Regions from separate parts of the Rhizobium sp. MHM7A genome, predicted to be linked through region 1. Evidence: predicted binding sites of a transcription regulator. Region 1 holds the regulator's gene; the other holds the start of a gene.
What was found. Region 1 encodes LexA, which represses DNA repair genes until DNA is damaged. Its sites were predicted from a motif close to TGTTCNNNNTGTGTTCNG; they were not measured.
Positions count from the first base shown of each region.

Region 2: FFR93_RS32685 (metallopeptidase family protein) is a predicted target of LexA. The motif match lies at 5,440-5,457, and genes of this name have one in related genera.

Region 1 covers NZ_VCHT01000004.1:237,472-244,946, reverse strand. Annotated here, with positions in the region: gene eno (phosphopyruvate hydratase) at 1-607, opposite strand, end outside; gene kdsA (3-deoxy-8-phosphooctulonate synthase) at 748-1,593, opposite strand; gene FFR93_RS17435 (VOC family protein) at 1,590-2,486, opposite strand; gene lexA (transcriptional repressor LexA) at 2,686-3,405, shown strand; gene FFR93_RS17425 (ComEC/Rec2 family competence protein) at 3,386-5,812, opposite strand; gene gltA (citrate synthase) at 6,103-7,392, shown strand; gene lpxB (lipid-A-disaccharide synthase) at 7,421-7,475, opposite strand, start outside.
Region 2 covers NZ_VCHT01000015.1:69,505-76,979, reverse strand. Annotated here, with positions in the region: gene leuB (3-isopropylmalate dehydrogenase) at 1-930, opposite strand, end outside; gene FFR93_RS32715 (pyridoxal-phosphate dependent enzyme) at 1,102-2,034, shown strand; gene leuD (3-isopropylmalate dehydratase small subunit) at 2,125-2,733, opposite strand; gene FFR93_RS32705 (glyoxalase/bleomycin resistance/extradiol dioxygenase family protein) at 2,867-3,289, opposite strand; gene FFR93_RS32700 (hypothetical protein) at 3,397-3,630, opposite strand; gene FFR93_RS32695 (CoA ester lyase) at 3,743-4,648, shown strand; gene FFR93_RS32690 (DUF1737 domain-containing protein) at 4,648-4,854, shown strand; gene FFR93_RS32685 (metallopeptidase family protein) at 4,878-5,315, opposite strand; gene FFR93_RS41655 (hypothetical protein) at 5,478-6,434, shown strand; gene FFR93_RS32680 (DNA polymerase Y family protein) at 6,418-7,475, shown strand, end outside.

The DNA.
Region 1 (7,475 bases):
CGCCGACATTGGTGTTGTGGCCTTGCGCGGCAAGTTCCTTGCGGAGCGTATGGAAGACTTCCGACCCCATGCGCACGGCTTCAGCGATCGTATCGGCGCCGACCGGCAGGATCATGAATTCCTGGAAATCGATCGGATTGTCGGCATGGGCGCCGCCATTGATGATGTTCATCATCGGCACCGGCAGCAGGCTGGCGGAAGCGCCGCCGACATAGCGATAAAGCGGCAGGCCTGATGCCTGGGCGGCAGCCTTGGCGACAGCGAGCGAGACGCCGAGGATGGCGTTGGCGCCGAGGCGCGACTTGTTCGGCGTGCCGTCGAGTTCGATCATGATGTTGTCGATCTGGATCTGGTTTTCGGCATCGATGCCGCCGATCGCGTCGAAGATCTCGGTGTTGGCGGCATCGACCGCCTTCTGAACGCCCTTGCCAAGGTAGCGCTTGCCGCCGTCGCGCAGCTCGACCGCCTCGTGCGCGCCGGTCGAGGCGCCCGAGGGAACGGCCGCGCGGCCCATGCTGCCGTCTTCGAGATAGACGTCGACTTCGACGGTGGGGTTGCCACGGCTATCGAGAATCTCGCGGGCGATGATATCGGTGATTGCAGTCATGGGTTCTTCCTGCTCGGTGGGTGATAGGTCGTTCGAAGCCTGTCATAATCGAAGGCGTGCAAATTACAATGCCGCAATTTCCTGCCTTCGAACGGTATTATGTCGTGGCCTAAACCACGATCATGTCAGCCTGTTGAATGTCAGGCCTTGGCGATTGCGTCGAAGGCAAGCAGCTTCTCAAGCAGGCGCGGCATGTCCCTGAGATAGACCATATTCGGGCCATCGGACGGTGCGTTGTCGGGGTCCTGATGGGTTTCGAGGAAGACGCCGGCAATTCCCGTCGCGACCGCCGCACGCGCCAGCGTTTCCACGAACTCCCGCTGGCCGCCCGAGGAATCGCCCTGCCCGCCCGGCTGGGCAACGGAATGCGTCGCATCGAAGACAACGGGAGCGCCCATCGCCGCCATGATCGGCAGCGAGCGCATGTCGGAGACCAAAGTATTGTAGCCGAAGGAAGCGCCGCGCTCGCACAGCAGCACGTTTGGATTGCCGCTGGCGTTGAGCTTCTTCAGGACGTTCTTCATGTCCCAGGGTGCGAGGAACTGGCCCTTCTTGACATTGACGGCGCGGCCGGTCCTGGCGGCGGCGATCAGAAGGTCGGTCTGGCGGCAGAGGAAAGCCGGGATCTGCAGGACATCGACGATCTTTGCCACCTCCGCGCATTGCTCGGCGGTGTGGACGTCGGTCAAGACGGGAAAGCCGAATTCCTTTTTCAGATCGGCAAAGACCTCCATGCCCTTCTCCAGGCCGATGCCGCGCTCGGCCGAGAGGGAGGTGCGGTTCGCCTTGTCGAAAGAGCTCTTGTAGACGAGGCCTATGCCGAGCTTGCCGCAAAGCTCTTTCAGCGTGCCGGCCACCATGAAGGCATGATCGCGGCTTTCCATCTGGCAGGGGCCGGCGATCAGCGACAGGCGGCCTGTATTGGAAAAGGTGACTTGACCATCGCCTTCGCCGATCTTGACTTCGGAATTCGTATCGGAGCTCATCGTGGTTCCTCGAAGGCAAAGAGCGTGCCCTGGCCGGGCGCGGGCTTCACCAGAATGCGGTTGTTCTTACGCGTATACGTCACCCCGTTAGCAGCCAAATGCGCTTCTGTCACGGCAAGATCGGCGACATTGAAGAGGATTGCCCGGCCGCGCAGTCCGCGCTCGGCGGGTGAGACCGCGGTCTCGAAATAGGCCTCCAGCCCCTCCGGCGTCACCAGGCTGATCCTCGCATTCGAGGCCGCGATATTGACGCCAAACCCGGTTTTCTCGGCTGCCGATTGCGCTGCGGCAAGGCCGACGAAGGCGGCGAAAGCCGCCGGCTCCGGTGCGCAGAGCGCCACCTCAGCAATGCCGGTGACGCCATTGTCATGCCTTTCCAGCGAACCGCGATCGGCCGGCAACGGGTTGACGCGCTCGACGGCAAAGAGAAGGAGATCGGGCGCGCGGAGATCGCCGGCAAAAGCCAGTCTGAAGCTCCCGATGCTCTCGGAACCATCCGGCATTTTCATAGTCCGACTAAACTCCAGCATCTTGCCGGCGCTCGATCCCTTGTCGATGAAACTCTTATGATCGAGCCCGCAATCCCCGGTGCCGAAGGCTATCGCCGAAAGCCCTTCCTCGCCGCAGCGGAAGCGAAAGGCCTGGTTGTGGGCGGTAAAGACGTTACCCTGCCGCGCCGATAGCTCGCTCTCCTCGACGCTCGCTACACCGAGCGGCTCCAGATAGGTCTTGTCGGCAAAGAATACGCAGGCATTCTCCGTGCCGAAGGGGTGGCGCGCATCGGCGGCAACGGTGAAGCCGAGTTTCCCGAGCCTCTCGCGCGCCAGGTCTATATTGACGACAGGCAACACGACATGATCCAGCGGGTGCGGCTTGGCGGAATGGTCTTTCATAATGTCCCTCTCCCTGAAATGGCATGAGATGTGCGACGGCACGCGGTCAATTCAAGGCTTGCGCGCCAAATCCGGCGAATGAAAATAAAAATCTCAACGAGTTGACGGGAAGTTTTACGGAAATTTAGCTACTTGCAGAACACATATGGAACATATAGTGTCTGTTCTGGATTTGTTTCAATCACGGGGTCTGACGTCGATGCTCACGCGCAAACAACAGGAGCTTCTCCTTTTCATTCATGAGCGCATGAAGGAATCCGGCGTTCCTCCCTCTTTCGACGAAATGAAGGATGCTCTGGACCTCGCCTCGAAATCAGGCATCCACCGCCTGATCACGGCGCTAGAGGAACGCGGCTTCATTCGCCGCCTACCGAACCGCGCCCGAGCGCTCGAAGTGATCAAGCTTCCAGAGGCCTATAGCCCCAGTCTTCAACCGCGCCGCGGTTTTTCGCCGAGCGTTATCGAGGGCAGCCTCGGCAAGCCCCAGCCGGTCGCCGCCCCTGCTGCGGCAAAGGCGGTCGCAGACAACGGCAACTCCGTCTCCGTGCCGGTCATGGGACGTATCGCCGCCGGCGTTCCGATTTCGGCGATCCAGAACAACACGCACGACATCGTCGTTCCCGCCGATATGCTTGGCTCCGGTGAGCACTACGCGCTGGAGGTCAAGGGCGATTCGATGATCGACGCCGGCATCTTCGACGGCGATACGGTGATCATCCGTAACGGCAGCACTGCAAGTCCCGGCGATATCGTCGTTGCCCTCGTCGACGACGAGGAAGCAACGCTGAAGCGTTTCCGCCGCAAGGGCGCATCGATCGCCCTGGAAGCCGCCAACCCGGCCTATGAGACCCGCATCTTCGGACCCGACCGCGTCAAGGTGCAGGGCAAGCTGGTCGGCCTCATCCGCCGCTATCACTGACGCTGGACGGGCCGGAATCGGTAAAACTGTTGCTGCGCCAATCATAGGCGCGGTGGCGCATCCATGGCCGCGATAATGCATCGAAGGCCGTCGCGACCTCGAGGCCGCTCTCAGTGAAACGCAATTCGACCGAACCGGTCCTGCGCAGCGTTTCGCCGGTAAACAGCGCCGCACCCGAGCGGCAGCTGGCGAAGCGCAGGCGTACCGACGTTACGACAATATCGCCGGCATCGCAAGCAGGGCCGAGATAGGCGGCATTTTCGATGACGGTCACGATATGACCGTTTGCAAGCTTGGCTATGCACCAGGCTTTCCTGAGGCAGGAAAAGCTTTCCGCCTCAGCGCCGGCCGCGGCCGCCTGCATCGCGATCTTCGCTTCGTTCTGCTGCTCGCGGGAAAGCCTGAGGCGCCTCTCCTTATCCTCCGGGCTCGCAGGACTATCCAGCATCGTCGGCGGATTATGCACCGTCAGAACGAGCGCCCTCTGCCACTGATCGAAGATGAAATCCGGCGGCCTTTCGCGATTGGAGGCCATTGCTGCCGGCGTGACGACCGCGACGAGCGCGCCGTCTTCCGAAATCACCAGATCCGGCGGCCGGGATGCCGGCAGAACCACTACTGCAAGCGTCGAGACGGCGATGAGAGCGGTGCCGACATGGCGCAGCCGCGTCCGCAGCAAGGTCATCAGCAGGAAACCTGCCACGGCCAGCGTGAAATACCAGCTGGGCAATCGACCGACGCCGATATTCCCGCCCCAACCGGATATCGTCTTTGCCACCACGATCACCAGATCGAGGCCGAATCCGACCACCTTCCAAGGCAATATATCAAGCCCGAAAGGCATGAGCAGCATCGCCAACAACCCGGCCGGCATGACGATGAAGGAGATGATCGGCATGGTCGCGAGGTTTGCCGGGAGACCATAGGCCGTCAGGCGATGAAAATGCTCGATCGAAAACAGCGCCGTGGAAAAGCCGCCGATCAGCGAAGTCAGGAAAACGCCGCTGAAAAAGCGTGCGACCGCAGCGGCCAGCCGCAGGGCCGGCATTTTCGGCAGGGCGCTTTCGCCGACGCGCCGTTCCTTCCACAGCTGATAAGCCGATACCAGCGCCAGCGTCGCGGCAAAGGACATTTGAAAACTCGGGCCCAGGACTTCGGAAGGTGAGATCACAATGATAACAAGCGCGGAAAGAGCGACGTTGCGCAGGCTGATCGACGGCCGGTCGAAGAAGACAGCAATCAGCATAATGGCCATCATGATGAAGGCGCGCTCTGCCGAGACGGCGAAACCCGAGATCAGAAAATAGGCCGTGACGGCGATGAGCGCTCCGGCGGCGGCAAACTTCTTGGTCGGATAGGCCTGAGCGACACCCGGAAAGAGGCTGAGCAGCATCCTAAAGCCGACGAAGAAGATGCCGGCCGACAGAGCCATGTTGAGGCCTGATATAGCGATAATGTGGGCAAGGCCTGACTGGCGCAGTGCGTCCGTCGTCTCGTTCGAAATCGCGCGCCGCTCGTCCGTCACGAGAGCGGCGGCAAATGCGCCCGTGTCGCCAGGCAGAATCGCGCGTATGCGATCGCCGATGCCGCTACGCAGCCTATAGAGCCACTCGAGCAGGGCATCGGAACTCCATCTCGCCTCCGGCGGCGGCGCCTGCGCTTCGAGCTTCGTCGGCGCGCCGTAGAAGAAGCCGTTTGCACCGATGCCATCGAAATAAGCCGCGAAGGAAAAATCGTTGAGTTCGGGCAGCGCCGGGCCTGCCGGCGGCGTCAGCCGTGCCCTGCCGGTGATGATATCACCGATCTCGAAAGGCACATCGGCGCCGCGGGCGATGACGGTTACCCGCCTCGGCGGCCGCTTCACCTCCGGCTCGGCGGTGCCTGTGAGGGCAAGAATATAGCGCCACCGCCCGCGATCGTCGCCTTCGCGCCGCTCGACGCGGCCTGTCACCGTCGTCGTCACCGATGAATCGAGCATGACGGTGGAGACCCGCCAGCTCTCGAACTGAGCGCAGAGCATGCCGCACACCATAAGCGCCAGCGTTAGAAGCGTTGTCTGCAACGCCGGCCGTGCGCAGCCCGCGACGAAAACCGCAACCGTCAACGTCAACAGGCCGAGCAGCGATGGAACGACCGGAATATCTGTCGCCGCCAGAAACCAGAAGGCGGAGCCGGCGCCGAGGAGAACCGGCGAGAATAAAAGCAGGCGGCCGTAGTCCACCTCCTCGCTCAGCATGCGAACGCCGGCACGCGATAATTGGGTGATTGCGGCCGTCAGCCGGTGTCGTAAAGGTACCGAGGACTGGGTCGTTGCCGGCGTCCCCGCGGCAGGCGTATGAAAAGGCGTGGGATCGGCTGGGCCGACGCCCGCCTTCGGCCGCAATTCGGCTGTCGTCATTTCCTGCATGCGCCGCCCGAGGTCATTCCGCCCAGACCCCAGAATGCAACCTTAACGCAAATCCGGCAAGAATAATCGATTGAAATATGAGGGAAAATCGTAAGCGGCAAAAGGTCAGTTGAATCATCGGCTTCCGCTATGCGTGCGGCTCATCGCTGCAGTGCCTAAAAGGTGTTGCCGCAATGCACAAAATGCCGTCACGGTAACTTGGCATTAGCGTCCCGATCATATAGCTATCGGAAAGGACGCTTAACCCCTATGGCGCTTTTATGGCGCCACCGACATTTCGGAGGATCAGCATGACGGATCAAAGCGCTACAATAAAAATCGGTGACAAATCAGTCGACCTTGCCGTTAAAAGCGGCACGATCGGCCCGAGCGTCATCGATATCGGTGCCCTCTACAAGAACACCGCCTCCTTCACCTACGATCCGGGCTTCACTTCGACCGCATCCTGTGAATCGAAAATCACCTATATCGACGGCGACGAGGGTGTCCTGCTGCACCGCGGTTATCCGATCGAACAGCTCGCCGAGCATGGCGACTTCCTCGAGGTCTGCTACCTCCTGCTCTACGGCGAACTGCCGACCGCTGCGCAAAAGAAGGATTTCGACTATCGCGTCACGCATCACACGATGGTGCATGAACAGATGACCCGCTTCTTCACCGGCTTCCGCCGCGACGCGCATCCGATGGCCGTCATGTGCGGCTGCGTCGGCGCGCTGTCGGCCTTCTATCACGACTCGACTGACATCACCGATCCGCACCAGCGCATGGTCGCCAGCCTGCGCATGATTGCCAAGATGCCGACGCTTGCCGCCATGGCCTACAAGTACCATATCGGCCAGCCCTTCGTTTACCCGAAGAACGACCTCGATTACGCGTCGAACTTCCTGCGCATGTGCTTTGCTGTTCCCTGCGAGGAATATGTTGTCAATCCGGTGCTTGCCCGCGCGATGGACCGCATCTTCATTCTGCATGCCGATCACGAACAGAACGCCTCGACCTCGACCGTCCGTCTCGCCGGTTCGTCGGGCGCCAACCCGTTCGCCTGCATCGCCGCCGGCATCGCCTGCCTCTGGGGCCCCGCTCACGGCGGCGCCAACGAAGCGGCGCTCAACATGCTGACGGAAATCGGCTCGGTCGACCACATTCCGGAATACATCGCCCGCGCCAAGGACAAGAACGATCCGTTCCGCCTGATGGGCTTCGGTCACCGCGTCTACAAGAATTACGATCCGCGCGCCAAGATCATGCAGAAGACGACGCATGAAGTGCTCGGCGAACTCGGCATCAAGGACGATCCGCTGCTCGAAGTGGCGATGGAGCTGGAGCGCATCGCGCTCACTGACGAATATTTCATCGAGAAGAAGCTCTACCCGAATATCGACTTCTATTCCGGCATCACGCTGAAGGCGCTGGGCTTCCCCACGACCATGTTCACCGTGCTCTTCGCGCTTGCCCGCACCGTCGGCTGGATTGCCCAGTGGAACGAGATGATCGAGGATCCGGAACAGCGCATCGGCCGTCCGCGCCAGCTCTATGTCGGCGAACCGAAGCGCGACTACATCCCGGTTTCGAAGCGCTGATCGCTTCAGGACTCAAAAAGAAACCCGGTCAGGAATGGCCGGGTTTTTTCTTTTTCAATACGTCGAGAAGGATTTCGGCGGCG
Region 2 (7,475 bases), on a different contig from region 1:
GAAGGAGGCGATCATGGCGATTGGATTGGCGATGCCCTTGCCGGCAATATCGGGGGCCGAGCCGTGCACCGGCTCATAGAGCGCCTTGCGCTTGCCGGTCTTGCCGTCGGGCGCGCCGAGCGAGGCCGAAGGCAGCATGCCGAGGGAGCCAGTCAGCATGGCGGCGACGTCGGAGAGCATGTCGCCGAAGAGATTGTCGGTGACAATGACGTCGAACTGCTTGGGCTGGCGCACGAGCTGCATGCCGCCGGCGTCGGCCAGCATATGTTCGAGCTGGACGTCGGAATATTTCGCCCTGTGCGTCTCGGTCACCACCTGGTTCCAGAGCACGCCCGACTTCATGACGTTGCGCTTTTCCATGGAGCAGACGCGGTTCTGGCGCGTGCGGGCCATTTCGAAGGCCACGCCGGCGATGCGTTCGATCTCGTAGGTATCGTAGACCTGCGTGTCGATGCCGCGCTTCTGGCCGTTGCCGAGGTCGATGATCTCCTTCGGCTCGCCGAAATAGACGCCGCCCGTCAGCTCGCGGATGATCAGAATATCAAGGCCTTCGACCAGTTCCGGCTTCAGCGACGAGGCCGAGGCGAGGGCCGGATAGCATATGGCGGGGCGCAGGTTTGCGAAGAGCTGCAGGTCCTTGCGCAGGCGAAGCAGGCCGGCTTCCGGGCGCACGTCGTAAGGCACGCTATCCCATTTCGGGCCGCCGACGGCTCCGAAGAGAACGGCATCGGCGGCAAGCGCCTTCTGCATGTCGGCTTCCGAGATCGCCGCGCCATGGGCGTCATAGGCAGAACCGCCGACAAGGCCTTCCTCGGTGACAAAACCGGCATCCATCGTCTCGTTCATATAGGTGATGATCTTGCGGACCTCGCCCATGGCCTCGGGACCGATGCCGTCACCCGGCAGCAGGAAAAGATTGCGCGCTGTCATGAAACCCTCCTGGAAAAACAAGTTGCGGCTTCTTAGACCCCGGAAATGGGCATTTCAAGCGAGAGAAAGGGTGAATCGGTACGCTTCGCTCTCAGCGCGCCGATGGTTGCTCCGAGGCCGGCAACCGGATTAGAACGGCAGGCTCAGTATTTATTTTCCCGGATGTCGCCCATGCCTTCAGCACCCCTTCATCTCGACACGCCTCTGGTTCGAACAGCATCTGGCTACAGCGCCAGCGGCAAGCCGCTCTGGCTGAAGCTCGATGCACTTCAGCCTTCCGGCAGCTTCAAGCTGCGTGGCGTTGGCCGGCTTTGCCAGCACGAGGTGGAAAAAGGCGCGCGCGAGATCTTCTGCGCCTCGGGCGGCAATGCCGGTATTGCCGCGGCCTTTGCCGGCCGGGCGCTCGGCGTGCCGGTCACGATCGTCGTGCCGGAGACGACGGCGGCCGATGTTCGGGAGACGATTGCCGCAACCGGTGCGAATGTGCTTGTCCATGGAGCGGTTTTCAACGAAGCCAATGCCTATGCGATCGAACTCGCCCGCAGCTGCAAGGCGAGCTATGTGCATCCGTTCGACCATCCGCTTCTGTGGGATGGTCATGCCACGCTGATCGATGAGGTCGTGGCCAAGGGTGCGACATTCGACTGCGTCGTCACCAGTGTCGGCGGCGGCGGACTGCTTGCCGGCATTGTCGAAGGGCTGAAGCGAAACGGCCTAACCGACGTGCCCGTCATCGCGGTTGAAACCGAAGGGGCGGCTTCGCTACATAAAAGCCTGCAGGCGAACGAGCGTGTTACCCTCCCAGCCATCACCTCAATCGCCACGTCGCTCGGTGCACGGCAGGTGGCGCAGCATGTCTTCGAGCTGCCGAAGCAGCATCCGATCGAAAGCGTCGTCGTCAGCGACGGCGATGCCGTTGCCGCCTGCCTGAAGTTTGCCGATGCGCACCGCCTCCTCGTGGAGCCGGCCTGCGGTGCGGCGCTGGCCGTTGCCGATGTGCATGCCGGTCTGCTTCAGCGCTTTGACAGCCCGCTCATCGAAGTCTGCGGCGGCATCGGCGTGTCGCTGGAAAAACTGAAACTCTGGAAAGAGAAATTTCTCTGAGCTGCGGCGAGGATGTTGCAGCGTCCTTGCGCGTGTGAAAGAAAAAGCCGGGCGAAAGCCCGGCTTGATCAATCGGCAATTCGTCAGGGCTTAAGCGGCCCATGGGTGCGACGCGGCGTTCTTCTTTTCGAACTCATCGATCGCCTTGCCCTTTTCCAGCGTCAGACCGATATCATCGAGGCCGTTCAGCAGGCAGTGGCGCTTGAACTCGTCGAGATCAAATTTGATGGAGCCGCCATCGGGGCCGGTGATCTCGAGGTTCTCGAGGTCCACCGTGAGGATGGCATTGGAGCCGCGCGAGGCGTCGTCCATCAGCTTGTCGAGATCTTCCTGGCTGACCTTGATCGGCAGGATGCCGTTCTTGAAGCAGTTGTTGTAGAAAATGTCGGCGAAGCTCGTGGAGATCACGCAGCGGATGCCGAAATCGAGCAGCGCCCAAGGAGCGTGTTCGCGCGAGGAACCGCAGCCGAAATTGTCGCCGGCGACAAGGATCTTGGCGTCGCGATAGGCCGGCTTGTTCAGCACGAAATCGGGATTTTCGGAGCCGTCTTCATTGTAGCGGGCTTCGGCGAAAAGGCCCTTGCCGAGACCCGTACGCTTGATGGTCTTCAGATAGTCCTTCGGAATGATCATGTCGGTGTCGATGTTGACGACCGGCAGGGGCGCTGCAACGCCCGTGAGCTTCACGAATTTATCCATGACCCATGCTCCATTCAGCAAATCTACTTTCCTGAATGTGCATCTAGTCCAGTTTTTTGCCGAAATGAAGGAGAATCTTTCTAAAGTGGCGGCCACGCGACGTTCGCGTGGCCTGGCGACGGTGCACGGCCTGTTACTCGGCGGGCGCGTTCAAGCCCCAGAGGACGCCGAACGGATCGCGAAGCTGGCCGTAGCGGTCACCCCAGAACATCAGTTCGACCGGCATGACGACTTCAGCGCCGGCGGCCACCGCACGATCCCACCAGAAATCGATATCGTCGATAACAAGCTGGATGGCGAAGCCTTCATGGCCTTTGAAGGGATGGCCGTATTCAGGATAGGCATCCGCCAGCATGAGGGAGCTGTCATTGATATAGAGATGAATGTGCATCGTCCGGCCGCTTTCATCGACCGGCACCCTGTGGGCCTCTTCGGCGCCGAAGGCCTTCTTGTAGAATTCCGCGGCTTTTACTGCGCCATCGACAGTGAGATAGGGCAGCAGGCCATTCTTCACCGGCGGCAACTTGGCCGGTTTGTTTTCCGTCGTCGTATCCATGCTCGTCCTCCATCGTTTTTGAGCGCCGGCTGAAAGCCTGGCTGCTTCAAAGACGTATCACGGAAGCATGATCCGACAGTGTCGGCGAGTTTTTTTGAAGGCAGGTCTTAGAGATCGATGATCGTGCCGCGACCATCGTTCCAGATGCGCATTTCCGGCTTACCGTTGTTTGCCTTGGCGCGGACGGGGGCGGGCTTCATCTTCATCGAAAGCGCGCGTCCGACCATGAGCACGGTCAGGATGCCGCCGACGGCAAGCGTCACCGAGAAGGTGAGAAGCAGCATGGCGACAAAGAAGGTGGCGCCGGCAAGCATGAAGAAGATGGAGCGAATGTTCTGCATGGTTTGAAACCTTTCTACCGAAAGGAATGTGGTTCTTCTTTTTTCTGTCTGCAAGGCAAGCATGGCTTTTTGTTGTCTTGCCGCGTTCTGAGAAGCTTGGCACTAATGGCTGATGAACCAAATCCCGCCTTTCCGTTCCTTAAGTCTGCGCCGCTCGGTGCTGAGTGTGCCCGCCATCAATCTGCGCGCCCTCGAAAAGAGCCATTCCCTTGATTGTGATGCCGTTATTTTCGATCTGGAGGATTCGGTCGCGCCCGAGAACAAGGGGCAAGCGCGGGAAAATCTGCGTGCTTTTTTTGCCGGGCCGCCGCTTGCGGGCAAGGAAAGGGTCATCCGCATCAATTCTTTGTCATCTGAATTCGGGGCGGCGGATCTCGATCTGGTCAAGGCGCTTTTGCCCGACGCCGTTCTCCTGCCGAAGGTGGACGAGCCTCGAGTTATCGCTGAGACCAGCGATCTGCTTGCCGATGCACAGGCGCCGGAGGAGCTGCGCATCTGGGCGATGATCGAGACGCCGCGCGGCGTGCTGAATGTCGGGGCGATCGCCGAATCCGGCTGCATGCCGGGGGCACGGCTCGATTGCCTCGTCGTCGGCCTCAACGACCTGCGCAAGGAAACGGACGTCCTGTCGCAGCCTGGGCGAAGCTTTCTCGTGCCCTGGCTGATGCAGATCATCCTGGCGGCCAAGGCTTATGGGCTTGATGCGCTCGACAGCGTCTTCAACGATTTCCGGGATGCCGAAGGTTTCGACGTCGAATGCGGGCAGGGTCGCGCCATGGGTTTTTCCGGCAAGATGTTGATCCACCCCTCGCAGATTTCGGCCGCCAACCGGCATTTCGGCCCGAGCGAGGAGGAGATTGCCGAAGCGCAGGCAATCATATCAGCCTTTGCGGATCCGGCTGCCAGGGGCCTCAACGTCATCAATGCGAACGGGCGGATGATCGAGCGGCTGCATCTTGTCCAGGCCGAAGCTCTGGTTCATAAAGCTCACCTGATTTCTGCAAGAAAGCCCGCCTGATGAAACTCTATCGCTTCCTGACCGGCCCCGACGACGCTTCCTTCTGCCACAAGGTCACCGCCGCCCTCAACAAGGGCTGGTCGCTGGAGGGTTCGCCGACCTATGCCTTCAATGCGGCAACCGGCGCGATGCAGTGCGGCCAGGCAGTCGTCAAGACTGTCGAAGGCAAGGATTACGATCCGGAGATGAAGCTCTCCGAGCAATAGCGTCTTCTGCCGGACGCGCGGTTTCAGCGTTCGGCGGCTTCCTCGGCGCTGGCCTCGATCCGCTCCATATCCTCGTCGCTCAGCCCAAAATGGTGGCCGATCTCGTGGATCAGGACGTGGGTGATGATATCGCCGAGCGTCTCGTCGTTCTCGGCCCAATAATCGAGAATGGGGCGCCGGTAGAGGCGGATGTGATTCGGCATTTCGCCGGTTTCCACCGTGAAACGTTCGGAAATGCCCCTGCCCTCGAAAAGGCCGAGCAGATCGAAAGGGGTTTCCAGCGCCATATCCTCGAAAACGTCGTCATCGGGAAAATCCTCGATCTCGATCGTGAGGTTGGTCGTCAGCTGGCGGAATTCATCGGGCAGATGGCTGTAAGCCTCCATGGCCAGCGACTCGAAAGTGCTGATCGTCGGCGCATGGCGGTCCCGCCAATCATCGCTCTGGTCTATGCGGGCCATGAATATTCCTTCCTTTGCGGGCCCATATAGAACCTTTGCCGCCGATTTTCGAGTGCGGAATCAAAGGCAGGAATAAATTCATAGAAAATGGTTGTTGACTCTTCCTCAGCTCTCTGGAATCCATAAGAACATAACAGGAACAAGACGGACGGAGTAAACGCCATGGCGCAGAACGCCTTGGCGCGCGAGCGGCTTTTTGCGCTCCGCGAAACCATCGCCAAGCTGGAAGGAAAACCTGCGCCGGCACTTGCGGCAGCGGAGCGGGAAGCCCTGGCTTCGGGGAGGACCGGGCGGCAGGATGCGGAACGGAATGGGCGCGGACAGCGCCTGCCGTTCGGCGTGACACCGCTCGACGAAGCGATGGAAGGCGGGCTGCCGCTCGATGCGATAACGGAAATCCGTTCCACGCTTTTGCGGGATGCGGGAGCCGCCTGTGGGTTCGCACTTGCGGCCGCAGCGCTGCTGCAGCGGGTGGAGGAGGAGGCGAGCGACTGTTCGCCAATACTCTGGATCGGCGATACGGTCTCGACGATGGAGGCTGGCCTTCCCTATGCGGTAGGTCTGCAGGATTTCGGCTTGCGGCCCGAGCGTTTCCTGCAGGCTTTGCCGCGCAAGCTCGATGAGGCGCTCTGGCTTGCGGAAACCGCGGTGGAAAGCGGTGCCTTTTCGGTCGTCATCCTGGAGATCAGGGGCAATCCTGTACATTTCGGTCTGACCGAGAGCCGGCGGCTCGGTCTTCGCGCCAAGGCGGCCGGCCGGCCTCTCTTCCTGCTTCGGCAGGCGGGAGAGGAGGAGGCAAGCAGCGCCGTCTTCCGGCTGCTTGCCCAGCCCGCACCGTCCGGCATGCGGGCTCTGTCAGATGGATCGAGGCTTGCCGGCAGCATCGGCAATCCGGTTTTTCGTCTCAGCCTGGAGAAGAGCCGTAACCCGGCTCCGCTCTCCCTTCTTCTGGAGTGGAACCCTCATGAACGTCAGTTTTTCCCCATCGGCGAACCAAGGCACGCTCTTACTCCAGACGAACGGTCAGCGTATCCTGGCGCTCAGCTTTCCGCATCTTCCGACGGACAGGATCGCCCGCAGAAAATGGGGCCTTTCCTGGCGTTTGAAAGGGCGTCCTGAGGCTGCGCCGATCGTCTGTGCCGGAAAGCACGAGAATGCCATGCGGCTGACGGCGCTGGACGAGGCCGCGGAAGCGCTTGGCCTGAAGAAGGGTCAAGGCGTCGCGGAAGCGCGCGCCATGCACCCGAAGATCGATATCGTCGAGGAGGATCCGGCCGCCGACGCGCGGTTGCTCGAAGCCATCGCCGACTGGTGCGACCGCTATACGCCGCTGGTGGCGATCGACGGACGAGACGGGCTGTTTCTCGATATTAGCGGATGCGTCCATCTTTTCGGCGGCGAGAGAGCGCTGCTGAATGATATTCTCCTCAGGCTCTTCCATATGGGGCTCGACGTCCAGGGTTCGATCTCCTCTTCGCCCGGCCTTTCCTCGGCCGTCGCCCGTTTCGGCAATGGCGGCGTCATCGAAGACGAGGAAATGGAAGATGTGCTGGCGCCGCTGCCGGTCGCCGCGCTTCGGCTGAACGAAGAAACCGTGGCATCGCTGAAGAAGCTCGGGCTGAAATATATCGGCGATGTCATGAACGCGCCGCGGGCGCCGCTGACCCGCCGTTTTGGAGCAAGCTTGCTTTTGCGGCTCGATCAGGCGCTCGGACATGACGAGGAACCGGTTTCGCCGCGCCTGCCGGTTGCGAGCCTTTCGGCCGAGCGGCGGCTGGCCGAACCGATCGGCACCGAAGAGGATATTCTCGCCCTTGCCGGCCAGATCGCCATGTCGCTGAAACCCTCCCTGGAAGCCCGCGGCGCCGGCGGCCGCGTCTTCGAACTCGTGCTGTTTCGGGTCGATGGCCGGATTTTCCGGATTTCTGTCGGCGCTTCACGGCCGCTCAGGGAGCCGAAGCGGATCGCGGATCTTTTTTCCCAGCGTCTGCAGGCAATCCATGACGATCTCGATGCCGGATACGGTTTCGAGATCCTGCGGCTGAATGTCGTGCGCCATGAGCCCTTCGAGGACACGCAGGGCGATTTCGATGGCGGCCGGCAAAGAGAGATATCGCTTGCAGCTTTCATCGACCGCGTCTCGGCGCGCCTTGGCGCGGA